Regions from separate parts of the Actinomadura gamaensis genome, predicted to be linked through region 1. Evidence: riboswitches for the same ligand, from Rfam matches in the RefSeq annotation. Region 1 holds a riboswitch; the other holds the start of a gene.
The links. A riboswitch is a leader RNA that binds a small molecule or an ion and turns the genes downstream of it on or off. The one in region 1 is predicted to bind ZMP and ZTP.
Positions count from the first base shown of each region.

Region 2: linked by a shared signal. The riboswitch ahead of ACFPCY_RS25200 (bifunctional methylenetetrahydrofolate dehydrogenase/methenyltetrahydrofolate cyclohydrolase) and the one ahead of ACFPCY_RS17865 (serine hydroxymethyltransferase) in region 1 are both predicted to bind ZMP and ZTP.

Region 1 is NZ_JBHSIT010000005.1:30,039-37,032, forward strand. Features, by position in the region: gene gap (type I glyceraldehyde-3-phosphate dehydrogenase) at 1-566, shown strand, start outside; gene ACFPCY_RS17840 (phosphoglycerate kinase) at 703-1,890, shown strand; gene tpiA (triose-phosphate isomerase) at 1,896-2,696, shown strand; gene secG (preprotein translocase subunit SecG) at 2,879-3,121, shown strand; gene ACFPCY_RS17855 (RNA polymerase-binding protein RbpA) at 3,253-3,624, shown strand; gene ACFPCY_RS17860 (acyltransferase family protein) at 3,717-5,045, opposite strand; ZMP/ZTP riboswitch at 5,123-5,208, shown strand; gene ACFPCY_RS17865 (serine hydroxymethyltransferase) at 5,272-6,543, shown strand; gene ACFPCY_RS17870 (class I SAM-dependent methyltransferase) at 6,548-6,994, opposite strand, start outside.
Region 2 is NZ_JBHSIT010000007.1:458,826-465,819, reverse strand. Features, by position in the region: gene ACFPCY_RS25225 (hypothetical protein) at 1-244, opposite strand, end outside; gene purN (phosphoribosylglycinamide formyltransferase) at 432-1,088, shown strand; gene purH (bifunctional phosphoribosylaminoimidazolecarboxamide formyltransferase/IMP cyclohydrolase) at 1,085-2,653, shown strand; gene ACFPCY_RS25210 (hypothetical protein) at 2,810-2,989, shown strand; gene ACFPCY_RS25205 (GNAT family N-acetyltransferase) at 3,006-3,599, opposite strand; ZMP/ZTP riboswitch at 3,747-3,833, shown strand; gene ACFPCY_RS25200 (bifunctional methylenetetrahydrofolate dehydrogenase/methenyltetrahydrofolate cyclohydrolase) at 3,892-4,746, shown strand; gene ACFPCY_RS25195 (FHA domain-containing protein) at 4,906-5,634, opposite strand; gene ACFPCY_RS25190 (DUF3017 domain-containing protein) at 6,105-6,416, shown strand; gene ACFPCY_RS25185 (NADP-dependent isocitrate dehydrogenase) at 6,607-6,994, shown strand, end outside.

The sequences.
Region 1 (6,994 bases):
TCATCTCCAACGCCTCCTGCACCACCAACTGCCTGGCCCCGATGACGAAGGTGATCCGTGACGCCTTCGGCATCGAGAAGGGCCTGATGACCACCATCCACGCCTACACGCAGGACCAGAACCTGCAGGACGGCCCGCACAAGGACCTGCGCCGCGCCCGCGCCGCCGCGATCAACATCGTGCCGACCTCCACCGGCGCGGCCAAGGCCATCTCGCTGGTGCTGCCGGACCTGAAGGGCAAGCTGGACGGCTACGCGCTGCGGGTGCCGATCCCCACCGGCTCGGCCACCGACCTGACCGTCGAGGTCGGCCGCGAGACCACCGCCGAGGAGGTCAACGCCGCGGTCCGCGCCGCCGCCGAGGGCCCGCTGCGCGGCATCCTCACCTACACCGAGGACCCGATCGTCTCCTCCGACATCGTGACCGACCCGGCGTCCTGCATCTTCGACGCCGGCCTCACCAAGGTGATCGGCAACCAGGTGAAGGTCGTCGGCTGGTACGACAACGAGTGGGGCTACTCCAACCGCCTCGTCGACCTGGTCAAGCTGGTCGGCTCCTCGATCTGAGCCGTGCCGCCCGCCGTGGCCGCGGACCCGTGTCCGCGGCCACGGCGGGCGCACGTCCGCGGGCGGCCCCGGCGCGGGGCCGCCCGCGGGCGCGCAAGGCCCCCGCACGCGACTCACGGAAGGACACCGCGTTCCGATGCGCACCATCGACGACCTGGACGTGACCGGCCGCACGGTGCTGGTCCGCACCGACCTGAACGTGCCGCTCCAGGACGGGAAGATCACCGATGACGGCCGGATCCGGGCGAGCGTGCCCACGATCCGCGCCCTGGCCGAGCGCGGCGCGAAGGTGGTCGCCTGCGCCCACCTCGGCCGTCCCAAGGGCGAGGTCAAGCCCGAGCTCTCCCTCGCGCCGGTCGCCGCCCGGCTCGGCGAGCTGCTCGGCCGGGACGTGGCGTTCGCGTCCGACGTCGTGGGCGACTCCGCCCGCGCGACGGTCGAGGGCCTCGCGGACGGCCAGGTCGCGCTCCTGGAGAACCTGCGCTTCGAGCCCGGCGAGACCAGCAAGGACGACGCCGAGCGCGGCGCGCTCGCCGACAGGCTGGCCGGCCTCGCCGACCTGTACGTCGGGGACGGCTTCGGCGCCGTCCACCGCAAGCACGCCAGCGTGTACGACGTCCCGCAGCGGCTGCCGCACGCCGCCGGCCTCCTGATCGCGGCCGAGCTGGACGTGCTGCGCAAGCTCACCGAGGACGTCGCGCGCCCCTACGCGGTCGTGCTCGGCGGCTCCAAGGTCTCCGACAAGCTCGGCGTGATCGACAACCTGCTCGGCAAGGCCGACCGGATCCTCGTCGGCGGCGGCATGGTCTTCACCTTCCTCAAGGCCCAGGGCCACGAGGTCGGCACGTCGCTGCTGGAGGAGGACCAGCTCGACACCGTCCGCGAGTACCTGGAGCGGGCGGAGAAGAACGGAGTCGAGTTCGTCCTGCCGACCGACATCGTCGCCGCGTCGGCCTTCGCCGCCGACGCCGACCACGAGGTCGTCCCGGCCGGCGCGATCCCCGCCGACCGGATGGGCCTGGACATCGGCCCCGAGTCCGGCCGCCTGTTCGCCGCGCGGCTCGCGGACGCCGAGACGGTCTTCTGGAACGGCCCGATGGGCGTGTTCGAGATGGAGCCCTACTCCCACGGCACCCGGGCCGTCGCGCAGGGCCTGATCGACTCCGGCGCGTTCACCGTGGTGGGCGGCGGCGACTCGGCCGCGGCCGTGCGGCAGCTCGGCTTCGACGAGGGCGCGTTCTCGCACATCTCGACCGGCGGCGGCGCCAGCCTGGAGTACCTGGAAGGCAAGACCCTGCCCGGCCTGAAGGCTCTGGAGGACTGACGACGATGGCCCCTTCCGCCAACGCCCCCGCGCGCAAGCCGCTGATGGCGGGCAACTGGAAGATGAACAACAACCACCTCGAGGCGATCGCGCTCGTCCAGAAGCTCGCGTTCGGGCTCAAGGAGGCGGACTACGCCGCGGTGGACGTCGCCGTCCTGCCCCCCTTCACCGACCTGCGCTCGGTGCAGACGCTGGTGGACGCCGACAAGCTGGAGATCAAGTACGGCGCGCAGGACATCTCGCCGCACGTCTCCGGCGCCTACACCGGCGAGATCTCCGGCGCGATGCTGGCCAAGCTCGGCTGCTCGTACGCGACCGTCGGGCACTCCGAGCGCCGCCAGTACCACCACGAGGACGACGCGCTGGTCAACGCCAAGGCCCGGGCCGCGCTCGCCAGCAAGATCACGCCGATCGTGTGCGTGGGCGAGGGCCTGGACGTCCGCAAGGCGGGCGAGCACGTCGGCCACTGCGTGGACCAGGTCACCGGCGCGCTGGTGAAGATCCCCGCCGACCAGGCCGCCGAGCTGGTGATCGCCTACGAGCCGGTCTGGGCGATCGGCACCGGCGAGGTCGCCACCCCCCAGGACGCCCAGGAGGTCATCGGCGCGATCCGGGCCCGGCTGGCCGAGCTGTACGACGGCGAGACGGCCGCGAAGGTGCGGATCCTGTACGGTGGCTCGGTCAAGGGCAGCAACATCGCCGGGATCATGGCGCAGCCGGATGTGGACGGCGCTTTGGTGGGTGGTGCCAGTCTGGACGCGGGTGAGTTCGTCAAGATCTGCCGTTACCGGGAGTTCCCGGTCTGAACCCGACGCCGTCGGCGGCCGGTGGTTGAGATCAATTCGGTCTCGACCCGCCGGTTCTTGCCGAACCAGCGGAGAGTTCGTCGTACCCTTCGGGGGTGACGGGTAAACCGCCCGGCTAGATCCTCCGTCCCAACATCAGACAGGCCCCGCCCGGCGGGGACGGCCAGAGAAGGCGCGCAACTGTGATCATCGCTACGTCCATCGTGCTCATCATCACGAGTTTGCTGATGGTGGTCCTCGTCCTGATGCACAAGGGCAAGGGCGGGGGACTGTCCGACATGTTCGGCGGCGGCATCTCGTCGTCGCTGGGCGGGTCGTCGGTGGTGGAGCGGAACCTGGACCGGCTGACCATCGGGGTCGGAGTGGTCTGGTTCGCCTCGATCATCGTGCTCGGCCTGCTGTTCAAGCACAAGGGCGTCGGCTGAGCCGCGCTCCCGCCGAGCGAACCACAGCACCAAGAGCGAACAAGAACGCCTAACACCGCCGAGCCGCCGCCCGGCTCCCCAGAGCTACCGCGCGACCGCGGGCGGCGGCGTACCAACCGAGGAGTAAGTCCGTGGGTAGTGGCAACGCGATTCGGGGCAGCCGTGTCGGAGCCGGTCCGATGGGTGAGGCCGAGCGCGGGGACGCGGCGCCCCGCGTGTGGGTGACCTTCTACTGCGCCAACCGGCACGAGACCCGGCCGAGCTTCGCGACCGACGTCGCGGTCCCCGACACGTGGGACTGCCCGCGCTGCGGGTTCCCCGCCGGGCAGGACAAGGACAACCCGCCGGCCCCGCCGAAGACCGAGCCCTACAAGACGCACCTCGCCTACGTGAAGGAGCGGCGCAGCGACGCCGACGGCGAGGCGATCCTGGAGGAGGCCCTCGCCAAGCTCCGCCAGAAGCGCGAGGCCGTCAAGCGCGCGATGGAGGCCGCGCGCTCCTGACGCGCCGCCCCCTTCGGCCCGGTACCCGAGCAGCGGGACCGGGCCTTTCCGCGTCCGGCTTCGGCCGGGGCGCCGGAGCGGCGGGCGCGGGCTCAGGGGCTGGTGACCTCCGCCTGGGACGGACGCGGCGCCGGAACGGACGCGCCGTCCTGCTCCCTGCTCTGCTCTCGTCCCTCGGACGGCGCCGGAGCCGGATCGAAACGGCCGGCGAGGACGCGGCCGAGGCGCTGGCCCGGCTTCTCGATCCAGCGGTGCGTGGCCCAGCTCGCCGCCAGCAGCAGCGCCACGAACGGGACCAGCAGCAGCGGCTGGTCGTCGTGGGGCCGTCCGATGGTCATGTCGAGGACCATCAGCAGCAGCTCGTGCAGCAGGTAGGCCGAGTAGCTGACGACGCCGAGCCAGGCGAGCCAACGTGGGACGTGCCGGTGCCGCAGCGCGAACCCGGCCGCGAAGACGGCGAACGCCGCGACGACGGCGAGGGCCCAGGCGCGCTTCGCGCCGAGGTCGGTGTCCCAGGTGGTGTAGTGGTGGAAGCGCCAGAACCCGGTCCCGGCGGCGCTCGCCAGCACCAGCGCGCAGACGGCGAGGGCCGTGCGGGGCCGGATCTGGCCCCGTTCGGCGCGGTGCACGACCGTCCCGGTGAACATGACGGCGAGGATCGCGAGGCCCTGCCAGGGGTCGACGCGCCCGTTGAACAGGACGAGGGCGAGCGCGAGCGCGCCGCCGAGCAGCGCGCCGATCCGCGCGATCATCCAGCGGCGCGCGCAGGCCAGCCCGATCGCGGCCGTCATCAGCACGAACGCGGCGAGCGAGACCCGTCCCTCACCGAACCGCCCCGACAGCGCGACGGCGGGCAGCACCGTCGCGAGCGCGGGCGCCGCGACCGCCAGCGCGGACGCCGTCGCCACCGACCGCCGGTGCCAGCCGACCGAGAACAGCGCCACGACCAGCAGGTAGAAGGCCATCTCGTAGGACAGCGTCCAGAGGACGTTGATCGCGCTCGGCACTCCGAGCAGGTCCTGCATCATCGTGAGGTGGGACAGCGCCACGACGGCCGGGTGGTAGGCGGTCGCGAGCCCCTCCCGCAGCTCGTACAGGCCCGTCACGTGCAGGACGACCACGAACGCCACCGCGGCGGCGAGCAGCGGGTAGATCCGGAAGACCCGGCCCGTCCAGAACCGCCGCACCGATCCGCGCCGCTCCAGCGAGGCGGGCACGATGTACCCGCTGACGAGGAAGAACACCAGCACGCCGAACGCCCCGGGGTCGAACCATTCCAGCAGCGTCCGGCGGAAGTGCGGCATGTAGTGGTAGGTCGCGTGGTGCAGCGCCACGGTGATCGCGGCCAGGCCGCGCAGGGCGTCCAGCCAGGCCAGCCGGACGGTCGCGTCCGGCCTGCGGAGGGGGAGTTCGGAACGCATCCCCCGGACCCTAGCGGCTTTCCGGTCCGGCGGGCATAAAAAGGATCATCCGGGCGGGGTGGTGCGGACCGCTATGATGACCAGCACGCGACTGGCGCAGTCAAGGTGGATCCGACCACCGGGGAGCGAACGCCGCCGCACACCGCGCGCCTGGGTGTACGGGACACCTCATCACGGCCGGGGTGCCCGAGACCGCGCCTCCGGCCCGAGCTTCGCGGAGGCAGCCATGCACGAGCCGTCGATCCCCCACCTCACCGCCGAGGACCCCGAGATCGCCGGGCTGGTGGAGGCCGAGGCACGCCGCCAGCACGACAAGCTCCGGCTGATCGCCTCGGAGAACTACGTCTCGCCGGCCGTCCTGGAGGCGACCGGCAGCGTCCTCACCAACAAGTACTCCGAGGGTTACGCGGGCCGCCGGTACTACGAGGGCCAGCAGAACGTCGACCCGGTCGAGCTGACCGCGATCGAGCGGGCCAAGGCGCTGTTCGGCGTCGAGCACGCCAACGTCCAGCCGTACTCGGGCTCGCCCGCCAACCTGGCCGTCTACCTGGCGTTCCTGAACCCGGGCGACACCGTCCTCGGGCTGTCGCTGCCGATGGGCGGCCACCTCACGCACGGCTGGTCGGTGTCGGCCACGGGCAAGTGGTTCAACCCCGTCCGGTACGGGGTGCGCCCCGACACCGGCCGCGTCGACATGGACGAGGTGCGCGACCTCGCGCTGCGCGAGCGGCCGAAGCTGATCTGGTGCGGCGGGACGGCGATCCCGCGCACGATCGACTTCCCGGCGTTCGCCGAGATCGCCCGCGAGAGCGGCGCGGTGCTGGCCGCCGACATCGCGCACATCGCGGGCCTGATCGCGGGCGGCGCGCACCCGTCCCCGGTCGGCCACGCGGACGTGATCACGACGACCACGCACAAGACGCTGCGCGGCCCGCGCGGCGCGATGGTGATGTCCACCGAGGAGCATGCCAAGGCGGTCGACAAGGCGGTCTTCCCGGGGCTCCAGGGCGGCCCGCACAACCACACCACGGCCGCGATCGCGGTGGCGCTGCGCGAGGCCGCGCGTCCGGACTTCCCGGCCTACGCCCGGCAGATCGTCGCGAACGCCCGCGCGCTCGCGGACGCGCTGCTCGCCCGCGGCTACGACCTGATCTCCGGCGGCACCGACAACCACCTGATCCTCATCGACCTGACGAACAAGGGCGTCGCGGGCAAGCCCGCCGCGCAGGCGCTCGACCGGGCCGGGATCGAGCTGAACTACAACGCCGTCCCGTTCGACCCGCGCAAGCCGTTCGACCCGTCCGGGCTGCGCATCGGCACCGCCGCGATCACCACCCGCGGCCTGACCGAGCGGCACATGGAGCCGGTCGCCGCGTGGATCGACGAGGTCGTCCAGGCGACGGCCAAGGGCGACGAGGCGGTCGTGGAGCGGGTCGCCGCCGAGATCCGGGAGCTGATGGCCGGCCACCCGATGCCCGGCTGGGCCCCCGCCCCCTGACCGGTCAGGCCCGGCGCAGGACGGTGATCATGCGCCAGGCCTCGTCGTCGGTGAGCGCCACGTCGCCGAAGTCGCCGTACTGGGCGACCGTCTCCAGCGCCCCGGACAGCCGGACGGCGGCGGTCAGCTCGGTCGCGGTCCAGAACCGGTAGGGCACCACGTCGCGGATCACCCGGACCGGCGCGTCCGGCCGGGTGATCGTCATCGTGACGTGGTCGTCGGCGATCTGGGTGACCGGGTCGAGCCGGTCGGACGGCTCGCCCCACCGGACGGTCGCCCCGACGCGGCCGTCCGGTCCGTCGCGCTCGACCGTCCAGCCGGTGGCGACGGTCGGGTCGTCGGTGAGCCGGTCGCGCGGGTGCGACATCTCCACCACGTACAGGCCGTCGGCGGTGAGGTGGTCGGCGGCGCGGTCGAGGTGCGCGACGAACGCGTCCAGCGTCATCAGGTG
Region 2 (6,994 bases), on a different contig from region 1:
GCGCCCTGGTGCCGACCACGACCGCCGCGATCCCCAGCGCGAGCCCGAGCGGCCAGAAGAACAGGGTGATCACGAGGGAGCCGACGCCGAGCCACAGCGCCCGCCGGGCCGCCTGCTCGGCGGCGCCGGGCGGCGTCGGACCGCCCGGCGGCGGGCCCTGCGGGTCCCGCGGGTCCTGCTGCTCCGGCGGACGCCACGGGTCCTCGGAGGCCGGCGGGCCGCTCGGTCCCGGCTGCTCGTTCACTTGCGTCCCCCTGCTGGCGTGTACGGATCGGTATGGCGCGCGCCCGCGTCCGCGCCGCGCGAGGCCCGTGGAGCCCCGCGGGCACCGCGAGGTCCGGCGTCCTCACCACGGCGTCGGTTCGGGTGCGCCGAGCAGGGCCGATAGGCTTTGCCTCGCCCGTACCGCCCGACGTCACCGCTGAGGAGTCATGGTGTCCGCCCGGCTCGTCGTCCTCGTCTCCGGCGCGGGGACCAACCTACAGGCGCTCCTCGACGCGTGCGCAGATCCAGCCTACGGGGCTTCCGTGGTGGCCGTGGGCGCGGACCGGGACGGCATCGCCGGCACCGTGCGCGCGCGGGAGGCCGGCCTCCCCACCTTCACCCTCAAGATCCCCGACTTCCCGGACCGCGCCGCCTGGGACGCCGCGCTCGCCGACGCGGTCTCCGCGTACGAGCCCGACCTCGTGGTCTCCGCCGGGTTCATGAAGATCCTCGGCCCCGCGTTCCTGGCCCGGTTCGGCGGCCGGACGGTCAACACGCATCCCGCGCTGCTGCCGTCCTTCCCCGGCGCGCACGCCGTCCGCGACGCCCTGGCCTACGGCGTCAAGCTGACGGGCTGTACCGTGCATTTCGTCGACGAAGGCGTGGACACCGGACCCGTCATCGCCCAGGAGGCCGTCCAGGTGCGCCGGCACGACGACGAGGACTCCCTGCACGAGCGCATCAAGCAGGTCGAGCGCCGCCTCCTGGTGGACGTCGTCGGCCGGCTCGCCCGTGACGGCTGGACCTCCGAGGGCAGGCGGGTCTCCATGAAGTGCAGAACCTGCAACACGTCCGCTGACGATGGAGGGGAGCTCGGCCGGTGAGTCGGGTGGGTATCAGGCGCGCGCTGATCAGCGTGTACGACAAGACGGGGCTGGAGGAGCTCGCCCGCGGGCTCCACGAGGCGGGGGTGGAGATCGTCTCGACCGGCTCCACGGCCGGCCGGATCGCCGCCGTCGGCGTCCCGGTCATGAAGGTGGAGAAGCTCACCGGGTTCCCCGAGTGCCTGGACGGGCGGGTCAAGACGCTGCACCCGAAGGTGCACGCGGGCCTGCTCGCCGACCGGCGCAAGGAGGACCACCTCCAGCAGCTCGACGACCTGCACGTCGAGCCGTTCGACCTGGCGGTGGTGAACCTCTACCCGTTCTCCGACACGGTGGCGTCGGGGGCGAAGCCGGACGAGTGCGTCGAGCAGATCGACATCGGCGGCCCGACCATGGTCCGCGCCGCCGCCAAGAACCACGCCAGCGTCGCGGTCGTCGTCTCGCCGGAGCGGTACGGCGAGGTGCTGGAGGCCGTGCGCGCGGGCGGGTTCACGCTGGAGGAGCGCCGCCGCCTGGCCGCCGCCGCGTTCGCCCACACCGCCGCCTACGACGTGGCCGTGGCGTCCTGGTTCGCCTCGTCCTACGCCCCGGACGCCGAGGCCGCCGAGACCGGCTGGCCCGACTTCGCGGGCGCGACGTGGGAGCGCAAGAACCCGCTGCGCTACGGCGAGAACCCGCACCAGCGCGCCGCGCTCTACACCGACCCGGGCGGCAGGGGCGGCCTCGCGAACGCCGAGCAGCTGTACGGCAAGGAGATGTCGTACAACAACTACGTCGACACCGACGCCGCGCACCGCGCCGCCTACGACTTCGGCGAGCCCTGCGTCGCGATCATCAAGCACGCCAACCCGTGCGGCATCGCGGTCGGCGCGGACATCGCGGAGGCGCACCGCAAGGCGCTGGAGTGCGACCCGACCTCCGCCTACGGCGGCGTGATCGCGGCGAACCGGCCCGTCGACGCCGCGATGGCCTGGCAGATCACCGAGAGCTTCGCCGAGGTGATCATCGCGCCGTCCTTCGACGAGGAGGCCGTGGCGGTCCTCACCGGGCGGTTCAAGAACGTCCGGCTGCTGGTCTGCCCGGACGGCCCGGCCAACCCGACCGAGTCGCGCCGGATCGACGGCGGCCTGCTGATCCAGACCGTCGACCGGCTGGACGCCGCCGGCGACGACCCGGCGAACTGGGAGCTGAAGACCGGCGCGCCCGCCGACGAGGCCACCCTGCGCGACCTCGCGTTCGCGTGGAAGGCGTGCCGTCCGGTCAAGTCCAACGCGATCCTGCTCGCCAAGGACGGCGCGACCGTCGGCGTCGGGATGGGCCAGGTCAACCGGGTCGACTCGGCGCGCCTCGCGGTGGCGCGCGCGGGCGAGGAGCGGGCGCGGGGCGCGGTCGCCGCGTCCGACGCGTTCTTCCCGTTCCCGGACGGCCTCCAGATCCTGCTGGACGCCGGGGTGACCGCGGTCGTCCAGCCGGGCGGCTCGATCCGCGACGAGCAGGCGATCGAGGCCGCCGAGAAGGCCGGGATCACCATGTACTTCACGGGCGTCCGGCACTTCTTCCACTGACCGGCGCGTCGCATGCCACGACCCCGGCGGCCGTCCGGCCGCCGGGGTCTCGGCGAAGTGGCAGGTTTTACTCTCCGCGTCGTTTAGCCTCGATGAAGGCCGCGTCGCATTGCCCGTTCCTGACCGTCGCGCGGCCCTCGCTTGGGAGATCCGCGCATGGAACACCTCGTCGGCTGGCTGCTTGGCTCCGTCCTCCAGGCCCCGGCCCTGCTCATGGAGTCCCGCCAGTTCGTCGGCGTCCTCGCCGCCGCGGCGGCGGCGATGCTCGCCGCCCAGCTCGGCTGGCACGGCACCGACCGCATCATCGCCTGGCGCGGCCGTCCCGACCAGGACTGACCCCTTGTCCGGAGGCTCAGCGGAGCCGCGCGCGCAGCGCCGCTCCGGCCTCCGGCCACTCGGTGTCGAGCATCGAGTAGACGGCGGTGTCGCGGAGCGTGCCGTCCGGGCGGATCCGGTGCCGCCGGTGAAAGCCTTCGAAGGACGCGCCGAGCCGCTCGATCGCCGCGCGCGACCGGTCGTTCAGCCGGTCGGTGTGCCAGCCGACCCGCAGGGCGCCGAGGCCGTCGAACGCCCGCGCAAGGAGCATGAGCTTCGACTCGGTGTTGAAGCCGCCGCGCTGCCAGCGCGCGCCGAGCCAGGTGTGCCCGATGTACAGGTTCCGGTTGCGGGGATCGATCTCGTAGAAGGACGTGGTGCCCGCGACCTCGCCGGTCGCCACGTCGATCTGCGCCCAGGGCAGCCGCTGCCGGCGCTCGCAGGCGGCCAGCGCGTCCGCGACGATCGCCCGCATCTCGTCCAGATCGGCGGGGCGGCGGTGGCTGAGCCAGCGCCACACGGCCGGGTCCTTGCCCGCCTCGAACAGGCCCTCGGCGTGCTCCTCCGCCAGCGGCTCCAGCCGGACGTACCGCCCGGTCAGGACGGGACGATCGAACCATGCGTCGTTCATGGCCCCGACGCTAGGGCCGGGAGCAGACGCCCGGAACGGCCACTTCGCCGCAATTCCCGGGAACCACTCCGTGGAGCCCTCGCGCGACCCCGCCCGTCCGGAGGTCCCCGGGAAGGGAAACGCCCGCCGGCGAACCGCCCGGTAGCATGAGGGGGACGCGACTGGCGCAGACAAGGTGGATTCGACCACCGGGGAGCGGAGACGGTCCGGACACCGCGCGCCTGGGTGGACGGAGGTTCGCAGACCGGGGCCGCCCTGCGCGGACTCGGCGAGATCCGCGCGGAGGTACCGAATGAGCGCGAACATCCTGGACGGCAAGGCCACGGCGGCGGAGATCCGCGCCGACCTGACGGTGCGCGTCGCGGCGCTGAAGGAGCGCGGCGTGAGCGTCGGGCTCGGCACCGTCCTGGTCGGCGACGACCCGGGCAGCCACGCCTACGTGAACATGAAGCACCGGGACTGCGCCGAGGTCGGCATCGAGTCGATCCGGCGCGACCTGCCCGCCACCGCGACCCAGGGGGAGGTCGAGCAGGCTGTCCGGGAGCTGAACGAGGACCCGGCCTGCACCGGCTACATCGTCCAGCTCCCGCTGCCCAAGGGCCTGGACGAGTTCCGCGTGCTGGAGATGATCGACCCGGCCAAGGACGCCGACGGCCTCGCGCCGATCAGCCTCGGCCGGCTCACGCTCATGCAGCCGGGCTCGCTGCCCTGCACGCCCAAGGGCATCGTCGAGCTGCTGCGCCGCTTCGACGTGCCGATCGCGGGCGCGGAGGTCGTGGTCGTGGGCCGCGGCATCACCGTCGGCCGCTCGCTCGGCCTGCTGCTCACGCGCCGCACCGAGAACGCGACCGTGACGCTCTGCCACACCGGCACGCGCGACCTGGCCGCGCACACCCGCAACGCCGACATCATCGTGGCGGCGGCGGGCGTTCCCGGTCTGATCACCGCCGGCATGGTGAAGCCGGGCGCGGCCGTCCTGGACGTCGGCGTCTCCCGCGTGGACGGCAAGCTCGCCGGCGACGTCGCCGAGGACGTCCGCGAGGTCGCGGGCTGGGTCGCCCCGAACCCGGGCGGCGTCGGCCCGATGACCCGCGCGATGCTCCTGGCCAACGTCGTGGAACTGGCCGAGACGTCCGCCCGCTCCTGATCCGCCCGCTCCGATCCGCCCGCTCCTGATCTCCGGACGGTGAGTCCGCCTGTGCGGCGGTGATCCCGCCGGGGGTCTCACGACCCCCGGCGGGGGGAAGCACGGTCGCCCTGGTGCGCTGCCGGGCCCGGGGCGACCGCGTGATCACACCGCCTCGTCCTAGCTAGCCCTCCGGGCGGCGGCGGTATGGCGGCCGGGACCGCCGTTCAGAGGGTGGCCGTGGGTCGCGCCCTGGGGCGGGACCGGACGGCGGATCTCGCCGGTGGCACGGCCGTCCACGGGGGGCCGGCCCTGCTGCGGGACGTGCACCGGCGGCAGCGGCCGGACCAGTCCCATGGCGATGACCTCGTTGGCGAGCCGGGTGCGCCGGTTGGCGCCCTCGGGGATGCGGAACTTCTGGTAGAGGCGCAGCAGGTGCTGCTTGACGGCGGCCTCGGTGACCACCAGGTCGGCGGCGATCTCGCGGGCGGTGGCCGGAGCGACGAACGCCTCGTCCGACAGGGCGGGGCGGCACAGCGAGGTCAGCACGTCGACCTCGCGGCGGGTGAGCTCCGGAGCCACGGCGCGCCGCAGCTCGACGTCGGGATCGACCTCCTCGCGGGGGATGCCCCCCATCCGGCAGCGCGCCGTGCCGAAGCTCACGACGTCGCCGTCCTCCAGGACACGGCGCGCGATCGGGCGGCCGTTGACACGGGTCCCGTTGCGGGACAGCCCCATGTCGACGACGTACACGTACGGGCCGCGCCGAACGATCTCTGCGTGCAAACGGGACACACTCGGGTCGTCGAGGCGGATGTCGACTCCTCGCCCTCGGCCGACCGTCGTTACGTCGGGGCGCAGCGGCATCACCAGTCCGCTGTCCTCGATCCGCATGAACGGCCCCTCCACGGCAGTCCTCCCAGCTAGTTAGCGACCCCTGTCTGCCGGGTTACCCGTGCCGGTGATCGTCACACCCTCCTACCGGTGAGTAGGGCCGATGGCACAGGGGTTTCCGTGTTCTCCGGTTTTCGTCGTAAATAGGGTTCGTCGGGCGTTATCCGGAGGTCGTGGAACGGTCCAAGAACGCGTTCGACGGCGGCACCCACCCCGCCTCCGCGCCCTCGGACCCGCCGTTCCACGGCCGCAGGCCCGCCGTTCCACGGCCGCGTCCCCGCGGTCCGGCGTTCCCGCCTGCCCGGTTCCGCGCGCCCCGGCCACCGGCTCCCCGCCGGCGCGGCCGTCGTCACCCGGCCCGTTCGGCGCTACGGTGGAAGGCGGGAGCACGGATCACCTCGGCGTGCCGCACGCCGGCGCGCCGACCGGCGTGCCCGACGCGCGCCGGGATCGGAACGGACCGTCCGGACGAGGGGCACTTCGGCATGAGCACGCAACTGCACCGGCGACGGCGCACGCCGCGCGGCGGCGGGGTGGGGCCGAACTGGCTCGGCCAGCTCCCGTACCTGATCGTCCTCGCCGGGGTCGGCGGCGGCCTGGTGCTGTGCGCGCTGCACTACTTCCGCAAGGGCTCGGGCCTGCTCGCCGCCGCCGTCCTGCTGGGCGCGCTCGCGCGGCTGGTGCTGCCGCCGAGCCAGGTCGGCATGCTGGAGACCCGCAAGCGCTGGCTGGACGTCACGATCATGGCCGGGTTCGCGGTGGCCATCGCGGTCACCGCCCTGGTCGTCCCGCGCTGACCCTCCGGCAGCGGCGAACCACTCACCGTCACCGCTGATTTTTCCGGGGTTTTCCCAGGTCGGCGCATGTGCCGGGGGGCGGCCCGAGGCGTGCCCGCTGGTCTACACCATCCGTCGTCCGGAGGCGGGTTGAACACCGGATATCTTGATATCGAGCAAAGATGCCGCCATGAAGTGAGGGAGTGTCCGGGTGACAGACTCGACGATCATCTACACGCATACCGACGAGGCTCCGCTCCTGGCGACCTACTCGTTCCTGCCCGTCATCGAGGCCTACGCCTCGACCGCCGGGGTCGGGGTCGAGACCCGCGACATCTCCCTCGCGGGCAGGATCATCGCCGCCTTCCCGGAGTACCTCGAGGAGGGGCAGCGCATCGGTGACGCGCTCGCCGAGCTCGGCGAGCTGGCCGAGACCCCCGCGGCCAACATCATCAAGCTGCCGAACATCTCGGCGTCCATCCCGCAGCTCAAGGCCGCCGTCGCCGAGCTGCAGGAGCAGGGCTACGCGCTGCCCGACTACCCCGACGACCCGAAGACCGACGAGGAGCGCGACGTCCGCGCCCGCTACGACCGGGTCA